3 regions of the Streptomyces sp. NPDC019443 genome follow, and region 3 is predicted to be linked to each of the others. Evidence: riboswitches for the same ligand, from Rfam matches in the RefSeq annotation. Region 3 holds a riboswitch; each other region holds the start of a gene.

Region 1 (5,584 bases), on a different contig from region 3:
CGACGTCGGCTCACGCCACGAGGTCAAGGGCCTTACCGGCCTCGCCCACCTCTTCGAGCACCTGATGTTCCAGGGCTCGGGCCAGGTGAAGGGGAACGGCCACTTCGAGCTGGTCCAGGGCGCCGGTGGCTCGCTGAACGGCACCACCAGCTTCGAGCGCACCAACTACTTCGAGACGATGCCCACACACCAGCTGGAACTGGCGCTCTGGCTGGAAGCCGACCGGATGGGCTCGCTGCTCGCCGCGCTCGACGACGAGTCGATGGAGAACCAGCGCGACGTCGTCAAGAACGAGCGCCGCCAGCGGTACGACAACGTTCCGTACGGCACGGCTTTCGAGAAGATGACCGCCCTCGCCTACCCCGAAGGCCACCCGTTCCACCACACGCCGATCGGCTCGATGGCCGACCTGGACGCGGCGACCCTCGAGGACGCCCGCACCTTCTTCCGTACGTACTACGCGCCGAACAACGCCGTGCTGTCGGTCGTCGGCGACATCGACCCGGAGCAGACGCTCGCCTGGATCGAGAAGTACTTCGGCTCCATCCCGGCCCATGACGGAAAGCAGCCACCCCGTGACGGATCGCTGCCGGAGATCATCGGTGAGCAGCTGCGCGAGGAGGTTGTCGAGGAGGTCCCGGCCCGTGCGCTGATGGCCGCCTACCGGCTGCCGCACGACGGCACGCGCGAGTGCGACGCCGCCGATCTGGCGCTGACCGTCCTCGGCGGCGGCGAGTCGTCCCGGCTGCACAACCGTCTGGTGCGCCGTGACCAGACGGCTGTAGCGGCCGGCTTCGGTCTGCTGCGGCTGGTCGGCGCGCCCTCGCTCGGCTGGATGGACGTGAAGACGTCCGGCGGCGTGGAGGTCCCGCAGATCGAGGCCGCGGTCGACGAGGAGCTCGCGCGGTTCGCCGCGGAGGGCCCCACGCCCGAGGAGATGGAGCGCGCGCAGGCCCAGTTGGAGCGCGAGTGGCTGGACCGGCTCGGTACAGTCGCGGGCCGCGCCGACGAACTGTGCCGGTACGCAGTGCTGTTCGGTGACCCGCAGCTCGCGCTGACCGCCGTGCAGCGGGTGCTGGACGTCACCGCCGAGGAGGTGCAGGCGGTCGCCAAGGCCAGGCTGCGCCCCGACAACAGGGCAGTGCTGGTCTACGAGCCCATCTCGGCCGACGACGGCGAGGGCGACGACAGCGACGAGACCGACGAGCACGAGGGGACCGACCAGTGAGCGACGCTGCCGTGACCATGCAGTTCCACCCGCAGCCGGCCGCCGGAGAGGCCCGGCCCTGGGCGTTCCCCGCCCCCGAGCGCGGCACGCTGGACAACGGGCTCACGGTGCTGCGCTGCCACCGTCCCGGCCAGCAGGTGGTGGCTGTCGAGATCTGCCTCGACGCGCCGCTGGACGCCGAGCCGGAGGGCCTCGACGGCGTCGCCACGATCATGGCGCGCGCCCTGTCGGAGGGCACCGACAAGCACTCCGCGGAGGATTTCGCGGCCGAGCTGGAGCGCTGCGGAGCGACACTCGACTCGCACGCCGACCACCCCGGCGTCCGCGTCTCCCTGGAGGTCCCGGTCTCCCGGCTGCCCAAGGCGCTCGGCCTGCTCGCCGACGCGCTGCGCGCACCCGCCTTCGCCGACAGCGAGGTGGAGCGGCTCGTACGCAACCGTCTCGACGAGATCCCGCACGAGACGGCCAATCCGGGCCGCCGTGCCGCCAAGGAGCTTTCCAAGCAGCTCTTTCCGGCCTCCCTGCGCATGTCGCGCCCCCGTCAGGGCACGGAGGAGACGGTGGCCCGGATCGACTCCGCGGCCGTGCGGGGCTTCTATGAGGCGCATGTGCGGCCCGCCACGGCCACCGCGGTGATCGTCGGCGACCTCACCGGGGTCGACCTGGACGCCGTGCTGGCCGACACCCTCGGCACCTGGAAGGGCGACAGCGCCACGCCCCGTCCCGTACCGCCGATCACGGCCGACGACACGGGCCGCGTGGTCGTCGTGGACCGGCCGGGCGCCGTGCAGACGCAGCTGCTGATCGGCCGCATCGGGGCGGACCGCCACGACCGCGTCTGGCCCGCGCAGGTGCTCGGCGCGTACTGCCTGGGCGGCACCCTCACCTCCCGCCTGGACCGCGTACTGCGCGAGGAAAAGGGCTACACCTACGGCGTGCGGGCCTTCGGCCAGGTCCTGCGGTCCGCCCCCGACGGTTCGGGCGCCGCGATGCTCGCCGTCAGCGGCTCGGTGGACACCCCCAACACCGGACCGGCGCTGGAGGACCTCTGGAAGGTGCTGCGCACGCTCGCGGCCGAGGGGCTCACCGACGCCGAGCGGGATGTCGCCGTGCAGAACCTGGTGGGCGTCGCCCCGCTGAAGTTCGAGACGGCGGCGTCCGTCGCGGGCACGCTCGCCGATCAGGTCGAGCAGTCCCTCCCGGACGACTACCAGGCGCAGTTGTATGTACGGCTGGCCGAGACCGGCACCGTGGAGGCGACGGCCGCGGCCGTCAACGCCTTCCCGGTGGACCGGCTTGTCACGGTGCTCGTCGGCGACGCCTCGCAGATCGAGGAGCCGGTCAGGGCACTGGGCATCGGTGAAGTGACCGTTGTCACGGGCTGATTGACCGCAAGACGATCCGTCATACCTGGCAAACAACTTAAAACAGACAAGCGGAACCCCGGCCTCCAAAGCGACGCCGGGGTTCTGTCTTATGCCCGGTTTGTTGGAGAGGCTGCCTGTCTGCCCTGTGGCATGCACTACAAAAGGGCCTGTCTGTTTGGTGAATGAAAGATGCCCCGCCTAGCGTCGGTCCGGCTGTCCGCCAGTTGCCCGCCGCACCCGCGGCATCGGACAGTCATCGCCGAGTCCCCGTCAGGCGCGAGCCTGGGGAGCCGGGGACCCAATCAGTCCCTGGGGTGAATCGGACGCCTTCGCACCGTGCGGAGGGGCCCGTAGGAGACCTTCCTGCTCCGAACCCGTCAGCTAACCCGGTAGGCGAGAAGGAAGGAAAGGATCAGCCACTACATGGCGTTCACCCGTGCCACCGGGAAGCACCGTGCCCCGAGCCGTCTGACGCGCAAGAGCGCGAGCATGGCGGGCGTCGCGGCCCTTGCCACCACCGGCGTCATCGGAACCCTCGCTTCCCCGGCGCTCGCCGCCGAGCCCGGTGCCACCGCGGTCGAGGACACCGGCCTGACCCAGATCGTGGCCGCCGACTCGCTCGCCGACCAGATCGCCGACCAGGCCGCCGCCCAGAAGCAGGAGGCCGCAGAGGCCGCCGCCAAGGCGAAGGCCGAGGCTGAGGCCAAGCGCAAGGCCGAGGCCCGCGCCAAGGCTGCCCGCGAGGCCAAGGAGCGCGCCGCCCGTGAGGCCGAGCGCAAGCGCCTCAACTCCTTCGTCTCGCCGATCTCCGGCTCGTACGTCTCCACCGGCTACAAGACCGGCGGCGCCGTCTGGTCCTCCGGCAGCCACACAGGCATCGACTTCCATGCGGCGTCCGGCACCACCGTGCACGCGGTCGGCTCCGGCACCGTCGTCGAGGCCGGCTGGGGCGGCGCGTACGGCAACAACGTCGTGATCAAGATGAACGACGGCTCGTACACGCAATACGGCCATCTCTCGTCGATCAGCGTCTCAGTGGGTCAGAGCGTCACCCCTGGCCAGCGGATCGGCCTCTCAGGCGCGACCGGCAACACCACCGGGCCACACCTCCACTTCGAAGCCCGCACCAGCCCGGAGTACGGCTCCGACATCAACCCGGTCGCGTACCTGCGCGCGCACGGCGTCGGCGTCTGAGCGACACCCGAGTGGACGAAGGCCCCGGCCGCCGCCGGGGCCTTCGGTGTTCGGTCCTCTGGCCAAAAGATATCCATGAATTTCCAGGTGCCATCGGAAAATCCGGCCCACTGCAATAGAGTCACCGAACAGGCGTCAATCGGCTGCGTTTCGCGCGGATTAAAGCGGAGGTTCGGTCATGCGCATTCCCGCGCACTCGGTATGCACGGCGATCCGCGACGACATCGTCTCCGGTGTATTCGAGCGCGGCAGCCGGCTCACCGAGGAGCAGCTGGCGCGCCGCTACGGCGTCTCCCGGGTCCCCGTGCGCGAGGCCCTGCGCACGCTGGAGTCCGAGGGTTTCGTCACCACTCGCCGGCACGCCGGCGCCTGCGTCGCCGAGCCCACCGAGCAGGAGGCGGCCGACCTGCTGGAGGTCCGGATGCTGCTGGAGCCGCTGGGCGCTGCCCGGGCCGCCAAGCGCCGTACGGAAGCGCACCTCAAAGTCCTGCGTGGTCTGGTCAGGCTGGGGCAGGAGCGGGCCCGCCGTGGCCAGGGCGAGGATCTGCGCTCGCTGGGCGGCTGGTTCCACGAGACGCTCGCCCAGGCCTCCGGCAGCCCCGGTCTGACCGCCCTGCTCACCCAGCTGCGGCACAAGATCACCTGGATGTACGCCGTCGACCAGCCCGCCAAGCCCATCGAGTCCTGGGCCGAGCACGGCGCGATCGTGGACGCCGTGGCGCGCGGCGATGTGGAACGGGCGCGGGCGCTGACCGCCCTGCATGCCGAGCGGGCCACGGCCGCGCACCGGCTGCGCGGTCCCGAGCGGGTGAGGACTTCGCAACATGCCGTAAACACCGCGAGCGCCCGTAATTAACAGCCGCACCGTATACAAAGAGAAGATATTCGTGGGGCGGATTTTATGCTGCCCGAATTCATGGTGCCCGGACCGCAAAAAGCGGAGCCGCGGTCTCCCGAATTCGGGATGCCGCGGCTCCGTCGTTGAGCAATTCGACTGGCAGGTTCAGACGGTCTCGGGAAGCTCTTCGAGCCCCTCGGCAACCAGCTTGGCCAGACGGTCCAGGGCGGCGTCGGCGCCGTCCGCCTCGGAAGCGAGCACGATCTCCTCGCCGCCCTGAGCGCCCAGGCCGAGCACCGCGAGCATGGAGGCGGCATTGACCGGGTTGCCGTCAGCCTTGGCGATCGTCACCGGGACGCCGGCGGCCGTGGCGGCACGGACGAAGATGGAAGCGGGGCGGGCGTGAAGGCCCTCGGCCCAGCCGACATTGACGCGGCGCTCAGCCATGGTGTTGCCCTTCAAGTCTTAGCGGTTGTCTAGACCAGTCTCTCATGCGTTGCGGCGTGCTCGTACCGGCCTTGGGCCGGGGGCGGCCGCCGATCGGATCTCCCCAGACTGCCCGCGGCCAACGGCCGCCGCTACTGGTGGGTGAGCCTTACGCTTTCGGCATGCAGACCGAGCCGGACCACGCCTACCCCGATCACTGGGAAGCAGACGTGGTGCTGCGCGACGGCGGCACCGCACGCATCAGGCCCATCACCACCGAGGACGCCGAGCGACTGGTCAGCTTCTACGAACAGGTCTCGGACGAGTCGAAGTACTACCGCTTCTTCGCGCCCTATCCACGGCTCTCCGCCAAGGACGTCCACCGCTTCACCCACCACGACTACGTGGACCGGGTGGGTCTCGCGGTCACGGTCGGCGGCGAATTCATCGCGACTGTCCGCTACGACCGGATCAACGCGCAGGGCCGCCCCGCGAGTGCCCCTGCCGACGAGGCCGAGGTCGCCTTCCTCG
Region 2 (5,584 bases), on a different contig from region 3:
GGCGGCGATGGCACGGACCTTGCCGTCGTGCACCAGCTGGTCGAGGGCGGTGATGATCTCCTCGACGGGGACGCTCGGGTCGTCGAAGTGCGTGTAGTACAGGTCGATGTAGTCGGTACGCAGCCGCTTCAGGGATTCCTCGGCCGCGGCCCTGACAGTCGTGGCGGAGAGCCCCCGGTACTGGGGGTGCGCGCCGACCTTGGTCGCGACGACGACGTCGGAACGGTTGCCGCGCGCGGCGAGCCAGTTGCCGATGACGGTCTCGGACTCGCCGCCCACGTGGCCCGGCGCCCAGGAGGAGTAGGCGTCGGCAGTGTCGACGAAGTTGCCGCCGACGGCGGCGTACGCGTCGAGCACGGCGAAGGACTGCGCCTGGTCGGCGGTCCAGCCGAAGACATTGCCGCCGAGGGCGAGCGGGGAGACGGCGATGTCGGACGAGCCGAGGGTCCGGAGAGAAGTCATGGGCTGATCAACGACCGTGGTGGCGCGCGCTATTCCGATCTACGCGCTGTTCCGTTCTGCGCGCTGTACCTCTACGCGCTGTCCGGGTCTACGCGCTGTACCGGCAGCTCCGGCGTCGGGGGGTGTGCGCCAGAGCTGCCGGGGACTGTGGCGCACGATCAGACGCTGAGGCCCTTGCCGCGCAGCCACGCCATCGGGTCGAGCCCCGACCCGCCAGGCGTGTGGACCTCCAGGTGCAGGTGCGGGCCCGTCACATTGCCCGTCGCGCCGACGCGGCCGATCGTCTCGCCCGTCGTCACCTTCTGGCCGGCGCTGACCGAGATCGAGGACTGGTGGGCGTACCAGACCTCCGTGCCGTCTTCGAGCTCCAGCACCGTGCGGTAGCCGTAAGAACCGGACCAGCCCGCCGACTTGACGGTGCCGCTGTGCACCGCCTTGATCGGCGTGCCCGTCGGGGCCGCGAAGTCCAGGCCGGTGTGGTAGCCCGAGGACCACATGGAGCCGGACTCGCCGAACGTGGAGGTGATCGTGTACGAGGAGGTGGGCAGGGCGTAGCTCTTTGCGAGCTGGGCCAGCCGCTCGGCCTCCGCCTTGGCCGCCGCAGCCTTCTCGGCCGCGAGCTTCTCGGCCTCGGCCTTGGCCTCCGCCGCGGTCTGCTGCTTCGCGGCCTCCGCCGCGGCCTTCTCGGCCGCGAGCTTCTCCGCGGCCGCCTTCGCCTCGGCGTCCGCCTCGGCCTGCTGCTGCTCGGCCTGCTGGAGAATGCGGGCGCGCAGCGCCTCACCGGCGCCGGCCGCGCTGTCCGTTCCGGCCTCGGCGCCGGAGTCCGTGGCGAGGCTCATCGCCGTGAGCGGGGCCGCGTTCACGTTCCCCGCGTCGGCGTCCGACGCGTCGTCCATCAGGGAGCCCACGCCCGGCAGGGACTTGGCGTCGGGCAGGTTGTCCGCGATCGAGTCGGGGAGCGATATGGAGACCGGCGGCTTGCTCTGCGCGGTTGCCATGCCGCCCGCGCCTACCGCGGCGATCACGCCGACGCCGAGCACCGTGGAGCTGCGGGCGAGCCCGCCGCGCTGCTTCATGACACGGTGCCGGCCGCGCACCGGACGGACGGAGTCCTCGGTGGGGTTCCATTCCTCCCATGCCCGCTCCGCCGGTTCGTCGCCGAAGAAGTCAGTTTCCAGGGTTCCGAAGGGTGCTTCGGGGGCAGGCTTGTTGGACGCCACGGAGGCGTGCTCCTTTCCTTCCTTCTCGCCTACCGGGTTAGCTGACGGGTTCGGAGCAGGAAGGTCTCCTACGGGCGCCTCGACCGCGGAAAGAGCGGCAAAGGTGCCCGATTCACCCCAATTGGTGGTTCCCCGGTTCCCTTGCGGGATTCGGCGCGTGCGCACGGTGCCGTCTCTAGCGACGACTGGGACGACCGCGCTGCGTTATCGAACGTTAATAGACTCCGGGGTCGTATTCCAAGCTGTTCCGACTGATCATTAACGACTTTGACGGGGACCAACCAGGACACAAGCGGCCGGAGTCGGGCGACTTGATCTACTCTCGGGCCGGAGCCCTCGTCTGACAGTGCTTCAAATGTTATGCGGAGGGGTGCGCTTCGACTACGCACGGTGCCGGGTCCTGCGTCGGACGCGTCGGGTCCGTGGCCGCGTCCTTCGTCGGGCCCATGGCCGCGCGATGGGCCTTCACTCGCTCCGGCGCTCCGATCCTGCAAGGGCTCTGACGACCGGCACGGTCCTGCGGCGGTCCGGCTGCCCCTGAGCGGGGCGGCCGACCGCCAGCAGCGCCATGTCGTCCGTGGCCGCGCCGCGCGTATGCCGTCGTACGTCGTCGACGAGCGCGTCCAGCAGCTCCTCGGGCCCGGGAAAGAGCCGACCCGCGAGCCGCTCGCCGGGGTCGTAGAAGACGCCGCCCGCATCACGCGCCTCGGAGAGACCGTCCGTGTAGAGGAGCAGTGTGGCCCCGGGGGGCAGCGGATGCGCATCCGACCGGTCCGGCCACGCCCCCAGTTCGCCCATTCCCAGCGGCAGCGCGGCCTGGGTCGGCTCCAGGATGTCCACGTCCCCGTCGGCGTACAGCACCAGCGGTTCCGGGTGGCCCCGGTTCACCACCCGCACCACGCCCTCGCCGCGCGGGATCTCGGCGAGCACGGCGGTGGTGAACCCCTCGACGGCGTCCAGTTCGTCCTGCCGCGTGCCCTCGCGCGCCAGTGCCCGCTCAAGACGCGCGGCGACCCCTTCGAGCGAACTCTCCTGCTCGGCAGCCTCCCGGAAGGCCCCGAGGATCACGGCCACCGTTTCGACCGCCTCCAGCCCCTTGCCCCGTACGTCTCCGACCACCAGCCGCACCCCGAAGGGCGTGTCCTGTACGGCGAAGAGGTCGCCGCCGATGAAGGCGTCGGCCTCCGCCGCCTCGTACCGCGCGGCGATGTGCAGCCCGGCGATCCGGGCAGCGGGGGCGGGCAGCACGGCGCGCTGGGCGGCCTCGGCGATCACCCTGGCGGAGGCGAGGCGCTCACGGCTGAGCCGTACGAGGCGGTTGATGAGCAGGGCGAGCCCGGCGACGGTGAGAACGGTGAACAGCTCGGTGAACGACGTGACCTCGGACACGGTCTCGTTGTAGTAGCGCAGACCGAGCACGGACAGGGTCGCCGCGATGCCGGTCAGCAGCGTGGCGATCCAGGAGGAGAAGGGCGCGGCGATCAGCGGGGCGGCCGTGAAGAACGGCACGGCAGTGAATCTGGGCGGGGTGAAGTAGTCGAAGACAAGACCGCCGACGATCATCAGCGTGGGCAGCACACGGACGATACGAGGAGCGCTGTAGCCGCCGGCCTGCTGTCGGTGCGCCACCTGTGATCTCCTGCCCGTCCGCCTGGCTGCGGACGGTACCGCGCCCTTCCCAGGCTGGCCGTAGCCGCGCCGGGCGGCGACTCACCATCGGCCAACCGGGCGACGCGAGTGTGAGCGCGAAAGGCGTGAGTGAGGGGATACGACAGTGGCCCGGCACTCTCATCGAGTGCCGGGCCACTGTCTTCAGTAGCGGGGACAGGATTTGAACCTGCGACCTCTGGGTTATGAGCCCAGCGAGCTACCGAGCTGCTCCACCCCGCGTCGGTGAACACAACCTTACGCCATCCGGAGCAAGATCAACTCCATTTTACGAGCACGCCTGCTCTGAAGCCGCATTGAAGCCGCTTTGAAGCCGCTCCCGAGCCCTCCGGAGCGGCTCAGGAGCCCCTCCGGAGGGATGTGTCGCCCGGCTGCGAAGCGGCAAGGCGCGCTGTTTTTTCAGCGGCGGCGCAGGCGGAGTGCCGTGAGCGCGCCGCCGGCGGCGATCAGGACCGCGGCGGCGATCGCCGCGTACCGGGTGGAGCTGGAAGAGCCAGTACTGGCGAGGGCGCCGGTGGTGGTGACGGCGTCGTTCGCTGCGGCCGCCGCCGAGGTCGTGGCGGAAGCGGACGGGGTCCCGGACGGAGTCGCGGACGGAGTCGGGGAGGGCGAGGCAGACGCGGTCGGGGAGGGGTTCGTGGTCGGCTCGCCGCTCGGGGCGGTGCCGCGCTCGGGGGCGACCGTGATCTTGGCCTCGGCCTCCAGGAACGGCCTCGTGTTGCCCTCGGTCAGCGATGTCGTCGCCCGCAGCGTGAGCTTGACCGGCTTCTGGATGCCCTTGAAGTCGATGACGCGCACGCGAAGGATGTAGCGGTGCAGCTTCCCCTTCTCGGTGAAGTAACTCTTGGGGAGGTCGGCCAGCTGCCACCTGTCCAGGCCTGGCACCTTCGGGGCCCTGACCAGCTTGCCGTCGCCGAGCCACTCCTCGATCACCAGCTCCGGAACCTCTCCGTCGGCGTCGGGCTCCGGAGCGATCTCCAGGGTGGTCGCCAGATCGGTGTCGAAGGTTCCCTCGCCCTTGAGCTGGTGGAACAGGTCGACGTTGCCCCACAGGCCGGGCTTGATGGGCTCGTTCTCGTCGGTTCTGAGCCACATGGAGGCGGGTGCGGCGTTGATCTTCGGGCTGGTCTCGAAGGCGACGCCGTCGTCCTTCTCGTACTGCGCGTTCCCGGCCAGGTCTGCGGCGACGAGCCTCAGGTTGCCGTTGTTGGACGGGTAGTTCTTGCCGAGGCCGATGGACACCTTCCAGCTCAGCTCGCCCTTGGCCGGCACGGAGAAGGGGGCGTGCCTGCCCTGCTGGGCCGGGTGGAAGTAGCCCTGCGCGCCGATGCCCTGCTGCCCGACGAACTCGTCGGTCGCCGGGGCGTTCACCGGCTGCACGTCGAAGACGAGGTGCGAGGCCGCGAAGGGGCTCGCGCCGTCCGTCTCACCGACCAGCCACGGCTGGAAGTCCACCGGCTTGTCCGCGGAGTTCTTCACCGTGAAGGAGAAGGTCTCGCTCGCGCCGCCACGGGTCAGCGGCCCGCCCGGCGCCGGGGCGCCCAGCTCGATGGTGAGCGGCTTGCCGGAGGCCACCGGGGTGGCGTAGGCGGCGGCGGTGAGCGGGACAAGGGTGGCGCCGGCGGTGGCGGCGACGGTGATCGCGGCTGCGGCGGCAAGGCGAACGGACATGGTGGACTCCCCCCAAGGAATCGACTAGGGGCCGAACTACCGCTGGATGGGCGACAGTTGGCCGTAGGAAAGAGCAGCGCGGCAGAGCGCCGCGACAGGCGGTCAACCGAGATGAGAGATCGCCGTCCGTCCGGTCCTCTTCGGTCCCTCTGGGTCCCTCGCAGGCCTCTGGGTCCCTCGCAGGCCCTGGGTCCCTCTGGGTCCCTCTGGGTCCCTCCAGGGCCTCTTCGGGCCCGTTCGGTGCTTTGCGGTCCCGGCTTGCGGCGATGTGCTCATCTTCACCGCTCAAGATCGGCCGGACAATCCCCGTACCGTCACCACTTCGCAACAGCGCCCGCCGTGCCAAAACCCGCCGCTGGCCGGGGGGGTTGGCCGGTCCGGCTGCGAGCTGCGCCGACCGCGTCAGGGCAGCAGACGAGCCGCCCGCATCTGGAGGTAGCGCGTCTCCGGGACGCTGAGGGTGCGCCGGGCGGCCAACTGGTAGGCGGCGCGTGCGCCTTCGACGTCTCCCGCCCTCTCCAGCAGGTGCGCGCGTACGGCGTCGAGCCGGTGGTGGCCCGCCA
Region 3 (5,584 bases):
AGCGCGTCGATCATCGCCTCGGCTCGGTCGCCGATGCCACGCTTGGGGACATTGAGGATGCGGCGCAGCGGGACATTGTCCTCGGGGTTGGCGAGAACTCGCAGATACGCGAGGACGTCCCGGACCTCCTTGCGCTCGTAGAAGCGCACTCCGCCGACGACCTTGTACGGCAGCCCGACCCGGATGAAAATCTCTTCGAAGACACGGGACTGGGCGTTCGTACGGTAGAAGATGGCGACGTCGCCGGCCTTCGCGTCGCCGGCGTCCGTCAGCCGGTCGATCTCGTCGGCGACGAACTGCGCCTCGTCGTGCTCGGTGTCGGCGACATAGCCGGTGATCTGCGCGCCGGCGCCGGCGTTGGTCCACAGGTTCTTCGGGCGGCGGCTCTCGTTGCGCTCGATGACGGCGTTGGCGGCGGAGAGGATCGTCTGCGTCGAGCGGTAGTTCTGCTCGAGCAGAATCGTCGTCGCGTCCGGGTAGTCCTCCTCGAACTGGAGGATGTTGCGGATGGTCGCGCCGCGGAAGGCGTAGATCGACTGGTCGGCGTCGCCGACGACGCAGAGCTCGGCCGGGTCGTCGTCCGGGCCCGAGGGACCCACCAGCTCGCGTACGAGCGTGTACTGAGCGTGGTTGGTGTCCTGGTACTCGTCCACCAGGACATGGCGGAACCGGCGCTGATAGTGCTCGGCGACGTCCGGGAACGCCTGCAGCAGATGCACCGTCGTCATGATGATGTCGTCGAAGTCCAGCGCATTGGCCTCGCGCAGCCTCGCCTGGTACATCCGGTACGCCTCTGCGAGCGTCTTCTCGAAACCGTCGACCGCCTGGTCGGCGAAGGTCTCCTCGTCGATCAGCTCGTTCTTGAGGTTCGAGATCTTCGCGCTGAAGGACTTCGGCGGGAACTTCTTGGGATCGAGTTCCAGATCACGACAGACCAGGGCCATGAGGCGCTTGGAATCGGCGGCGTCGTAGATCGAGAACGACGAGGTGAAGCCGAGCCTCTTGGACTCCCGGCGCAGGATCCGGACGCAGGCGCTGTGGAAGGTGGAGACCCACATGGCGTTGGCGCGCGGGCCGACGAGGTGCTCGACGCGCTCCTTCATCTCGCCGGCGGCCTTGTTGGTGAACGTGATCGCCAGTATCTGGCCGGGGTGGACGCTGCGGCTGCCCAGCAGATACGCGATCCGGTGGGTCAGCACCCGGGTCTTGCCGGACCCGGCCCCGGCGACGATCAGCAGCGGCGAGCCGGTGTGCACGACGGCGGCACGCTGCTGTTCATTCAGCCCCTCGAGCAGGGCGGCGGGGTCCACGACCGTGCGCGGAGCGCCGTCACGGTGGTACGGGTCCCGGGCCGGGGGGACGTCGTAGGCGCCCTGGAAGAGATCGTCAGGGATCTCCTCCGGGGCCGAGTCCTCGGGCGGCGGCGGGTGGTGCTCCGCGCTGGGCTGGAGGTCCGCCAGGAAGCTGTCGTCAAAGAGGCTGCTCATCGCTCTACGAGTCTAGGCCGCCGCACTGACAGCTCGCCGCCGCATTGGGATACCCCGGACGATGCACAGGACGTTTCGACGGCCGATTCGAGGGCGATTCGACCGGCGATCGACGCCGCGACTCTCCGTCATCGGCCTATACCATCGGGTCATCATTTGGGGGCGCCGGTTCACCGATCGCCAAGGTCACGAAAATGTATCGGACATTTCGAACATCAACCTTCACAGCAGCCGCACGAGTTGGCTAGCGTGCTCCCCCAAGGCGGCCCGTACCCCCATGGCGATCCACGCCAATCGGGCGGCCTGCGCCGAATTCGGGCTTTCCACAAGGGAGTTCGGAACCGGGGACCCACCATGCACAACCGGGGTGAATCGGACCGCGCCTCACTCGGTCCGTAGGGCGATCTTCCGTTCCGCCCGAACCCGACAGCTAACCCGGTAGGCGGTCCACGGAAGAAGGAGATGCCGGCCTTGGCGTCGCATCGCAAAACGCGAAGTCGAACCGTAAAGTCCTCCCCCGCCGTCGGGTTCACGACGGCAGCCCTCGCCTCCGTCACGCTGTTGTCGACGCAGAGCGCCAATGCCGCACCCGCCGAGCCGAAGCCCTCCGTCGAAGAGGTGCAGAAGAAGGTCGACGACCTGTACCGGCAGGCCGGCACGGCGACCCAGAAGTACAACAAGGCCAAGGAAGCGACCGAGGAGAAGCGCCGCGAGGTCGACGAGCTCCTCGACGACGCCGCCAAGCGCACGGACAAGCTGAACGAGTCGCGGCGGGAGCTCGGCACCTACGCGGCCGCGCAGTACCGCACGGGCGCGGTCACTCCGACCGCCGCGCTGCTCTTCGCGGACAGCCCGCAGGCGTACTTCGACCAGACGCAGCTGATGGACCGGATGACCGACCGTCAGCGCAGTGTGATCGACGACTACGAGACTCAGCGGGCCGCGGCCGCCGAGCAGCGCGCGGAGGCGACGAAGAGCCTCGAGTCGCTCACCCGCTCCCAGCAGGCCCTGCGCACCAGCAAGCAGGACGTCCAGGCGAAGCTCGCCGAGGCGCGCACGCTGCTGTCGAAGCTGACGGCCGAGGAGAAGGCGCGGCTTGCGGCGATCGAGCGCGAGAAGGAAGAAGAGGCCCGTCGCAGGGCCGAGGCCAAGGCCAAGGAGGAGGCGGAGGCCCGCGCGGAGGCCGAGCGCCGGCGCCAGGAGCAGGAGCAGAACCAGGGCGGCGACACGGGCACGGACACCGGGTCGGACACCGGCTCCGGTTCCACGGGCGGAGCCACGTACGCGGCGAAGGCGGAGAAGGTCCTCTCCTTCGCCCGCTCCCAGATTGGCAAGCCGTACGTCTGGGGCGCGTCGGGCCCGAGCTCGTACGACTGCTCGGGACTGACCCAGGCCGCCTGGAAGGCCGCGGGCGTGGACCTGCCGCGCACCACCTGGGACCAGGTGAAGGTGGGCGTGCGGGTCGAGACGAAGGATCTGCTCCCGGGTGACCTGGTCTTCTTCTACGACGACATCAGCCACGTCGGCATCTACATCGGCGACGGCAAGATGATCCACGCGCCCAAGCCGGGTACGAACGTCCGCGAGGAGTCGATCTACTACATGCCGATCTACGGCAGCGTGCGCCCGGCCTGAGACCGCTCAGCGCACGAACGCCCGGGGCCGACTTCGGCGCCCGGGCGTTCTCATGTCCGGCTCACGTCCAGAGCGTCGCGATGAAGATGTTCGCGACCGCCAGCCCGCCCACCGCGCCGAACAGCGCCTTGTCCACCTTCTCCTCGTCCCGCTTGACGTACACCAGGCCCAGGATCACAACCAGCACCGCCAGCTTGATGCCGACCTTCAGGTTGTTCACCGGCTGGTCGTCCGCCTGGTTCAGACCCACCAGTGCCACGCCCGTGATCAGCATGGTCAGCGCGCCGTGCAGCATTGCCGGGGTGAAGCGGGCCGTTCCCGCGCCCATCGCCTTCATCTGGGTGAGGAAGCCGCCGAGCAGCGACGCGATGCCGATGATGTGCAGGGCGACGAAGACATTGATGAGTACGTCCATGTCGCGGAGCCTAACCCTCCCCATAGCACCGATCTCCAGGCAGGTATGCCTCATTCGCCGCATCGGTCACAGCGGCACGGGGATCCGAGCCGGCACCATCAGTCCCGCTCTCAGAAAGCGCACCCACGTGTCCAGCTTCGGGCAGTACCGGTCCACGCCTCATTCCCGTGACTCTCAGGTTTAGCGTCCTTTCTCAGGTGACCGACTCCCCACCGCCGCCGAGCTCCCGGGCGGCAGTCGGCCACCCCCGCCGAGAGATCCGGCGGCGGGCCGCTCCCCCGTGCGGACCGCCGTCGGACTCGGCGTCGGATGCGGCGTCGGACTCGGCGTCGGATTCGGACCGCAGGGAAGACGGAAGGACGTGGACGCCCTCGTGGCAGCGCACCGGAAACCCAAGCAGCATCCGCTCAGCGGGCCCGCCGCCCGGACCGCCGCCACCCTCGCGCTCGCCGGCGCAGCGACCGCCACCGCGTTCGACGGAACCGGGCACGCCGAGCCCCGTCTCACTCCCGCACAGATCAAGGCCAAGGTCGACAAGCTCTACCAAGAGGCGGAGGCCGCCACCGAGAAGTACAACGGGGCCAAGGAGCAGACCGCGAAGGCCCGCGCGTCGCTGGAGCGGCTGCGCGAGGAGGCCGCCCGCAGGACCGATCGGCTCAACGCCTCACGCAATGCCCTCGGTTCGATCGCCACCGCCCAGTACCGCGCCGGTGGCATGGACCCGGGGGTGCAGCTCGCCCTCACCTCCGACCCCGACGAGTATCTGGAGCGGGCCGCGCTCGCCGAGCGGATCGGCACGCGGCAGGCGGACTCCATCGCCGGTGTGCACCAACAGCTGGTGGAGATCGCCCGGTTGAGGGCCGAGGCGGGCGGGCGCATGGACGGGCTCAAGGCCCGGCAGACCGAGCTGGCCAAGCACAAGGCCACCGTCCAGGACAAGCTCGCGGCCGCCGAACGTCTCCTCGCCGCGCTCACCGCCGAGCAGCGCGCCTCGTACGAGGGCTCGAACAGTGCGGAAAGCCCCGCGGATACGCGTGCCGACCGGTCAGCCGGCCCCCGCGGCTCCCTCGAGGCTCCCAACTCCCGTGCCGCCCAAGCCGTCGCGTACGCCTACGGAGCGCTCGGCAAGCCGTACGTCTGGGGCGCGACCGGGCCCGCCTCCTTCGACTGTTCCGGGCTCACCCAGGCTGCCTGGGGCTACGCCGGGGTCTCGCTGCCCCGCACCACGTACACGCAGATCAACGCGGGCCGACGGGTCTCCCGTTCCCAACTCGCCCCCGGCGACCTGGTGTTCTTCTACTCCGGGATCAGCCACGTCGGCCTGTACATCGGCGGCGGCCAGATGATCCACGCCCCTCGCCCCGGCGCCCCGGTCCGTGTCGCGCCGATCGACGAGATGCCCTTCGCGGGCGCGACCCGCCCCGTGTAAGCCGTCGGCGGAGTCAGACGCAGGTCAGACCCGTAGATCAGAACCGCGGCCGCAGCTGCTGCGTCAGCCACTCGAAGGCGTACGGCAACTGCCTGCTCCACACAGGAGTGACATGCCCGCCCTTCGTCGCCCGTACATCCACCTTCGTCGGTGGCTTGGCCGCCCGTTTCAGCGCAAGACCCGGCTCGTACCCGTCCGAGCCCTCCCCTGTCGCCAGCAGCGAGACCCGCGGCGGGGTCTTGGCCGACTTCAGGATGTGCAGGACGTTGTTCTCGACGCGCAGCTTCGGGTCCGCGGCAGTCAGCGAGCGGGACTCGGCGGCCGGGTCGTTGTAGCCGGAGAAGCTGACGGCCGCGCTGTAGCGGTCGGGGTGGGCGAAGGCCAGCTTGGCCGCGCCGTGCGCGCCCGCCGAGTAGCCCGCGATCGCCCAGTTCTCAGGTGCCAGCGACACCCGGAAGTTGTCGGCGACCATCTTGCGTACGTCGACGGTCAGCCAGCTGTCCGCATTCACCTTGCCCGGTATGTTCGCGTACCCGGTGTCCGCGTCGCCCAGCATGGTGCGCGGCGAGACCAGAATGAAGGGCGCGACCCTGCCGGACTCGATCAGCGGCTGCACCC

Evidence for each region. Region 3 has a riboswitch for cyclic di-AMP ahead of ACH492_RS31030 (NlpC/P60 family protein). Riboswitches for the same ligand answer to the same signal wherever they lie in the genome.
Region 1: it holds a riboswitch for cyclic di-AMP, as region 3 does, so the genes downstream of both, ACH492_RS29965 (M23 family metallopeptidase) here and ACH492_RS31030 (NlpC/P60 family protein) in region 3, are expected to answer to the same signal.
Region 2: it holds a riboswitch for cyclic di-AMP, as region 3 does, so the genes downstream of both, ACH492_RS34285 (M23 family metallopeptidase) here and ACH492_RS31030 (NlpC/P60 family protein) in region 3, are expected to answer to the same signal.

The regions. Positions count from the first base shown of each region.
Region 1 is NZ_JBIRYJ010000012.1:119,005-124,588, forward strand. It holds gene ACH492_RS29955 (M16 family metallopeptidase) at 1-1,228, shown strand, start outside; gene ACH492_RS29960 (M16 family metallopeptidase) at 1,246-2,613, shown strand; cyclic di-AMP (ydaO/yuaA leader) riboswitch at 2,843-3,006, shown strand; gene ACH492_RS29965 (M23 family metallopeptidase) at 3,019-3,789, shown strand; gene ACH492_RS29970 (GntR family transcriptional regulator) at 3,968-4,645, shown strand; gene ACH492_RS29975 (HPr family phosphocarrier protein) at 4,793-5,074, opposite strand; gene ACH492_RS29980 (GNAT family N-acetyltransferase) at 5,236-5,584, shown strand, end outside.
Region 2 is NZ_JBIRYJ010000018.1:17,971-23,554, forward strand. It holds gene ACH492_RS34280 (aldo/keto reductase) at 1-462, opposite strand, end outside; gene ACH492_RS34285 (M23 family metallopeptidase) at 621-1,682, opposite strand; cyclic di-AMP (ydaO/yuaA leader) riboswitch at 1,694-1,848, opposite strand; gene ACH492_RS34290 (PP2C family protein-serine/threonine phosphatase) at 2,148-3,311, opposite strand; tRNA gene ACH492_RS34295 (tRNA-Met) at 3,499-3,572, opposite strand; gene ACH492_RS34300 (hypothetical protein) at 3,750-5,021, opposite strand; gene ACH492_RS34305 (RNA polymerase sigma factor) at 5,424-5,584, opposite strand, start outside.
Region 3 is NZ_JBIRYJ010000013.1:140,952-146,535, reverse strand. It holds gene pcrA (DNA helicase PcrA) at 1-1,487, opposite strand, end outside; cyclic di-AMP (ydaO/yuaA leader) riboswitch at 1,784-1,947, shown strand; gene ACH492_RS31030 (NlpC/P60 family protein) at 1,950-3,122, shown strand; gene ACH492_RS31025 (hypothetical protein) at 3,184-3,537, opposite strand; gene ACH492_RS31020 (NlpC/P60 family protein) at 3,911-4,966, shown strand; gene ACH492_RS31015 (alpha/beta hydrolase) at 5,004-5,584, opposite strand, start outside.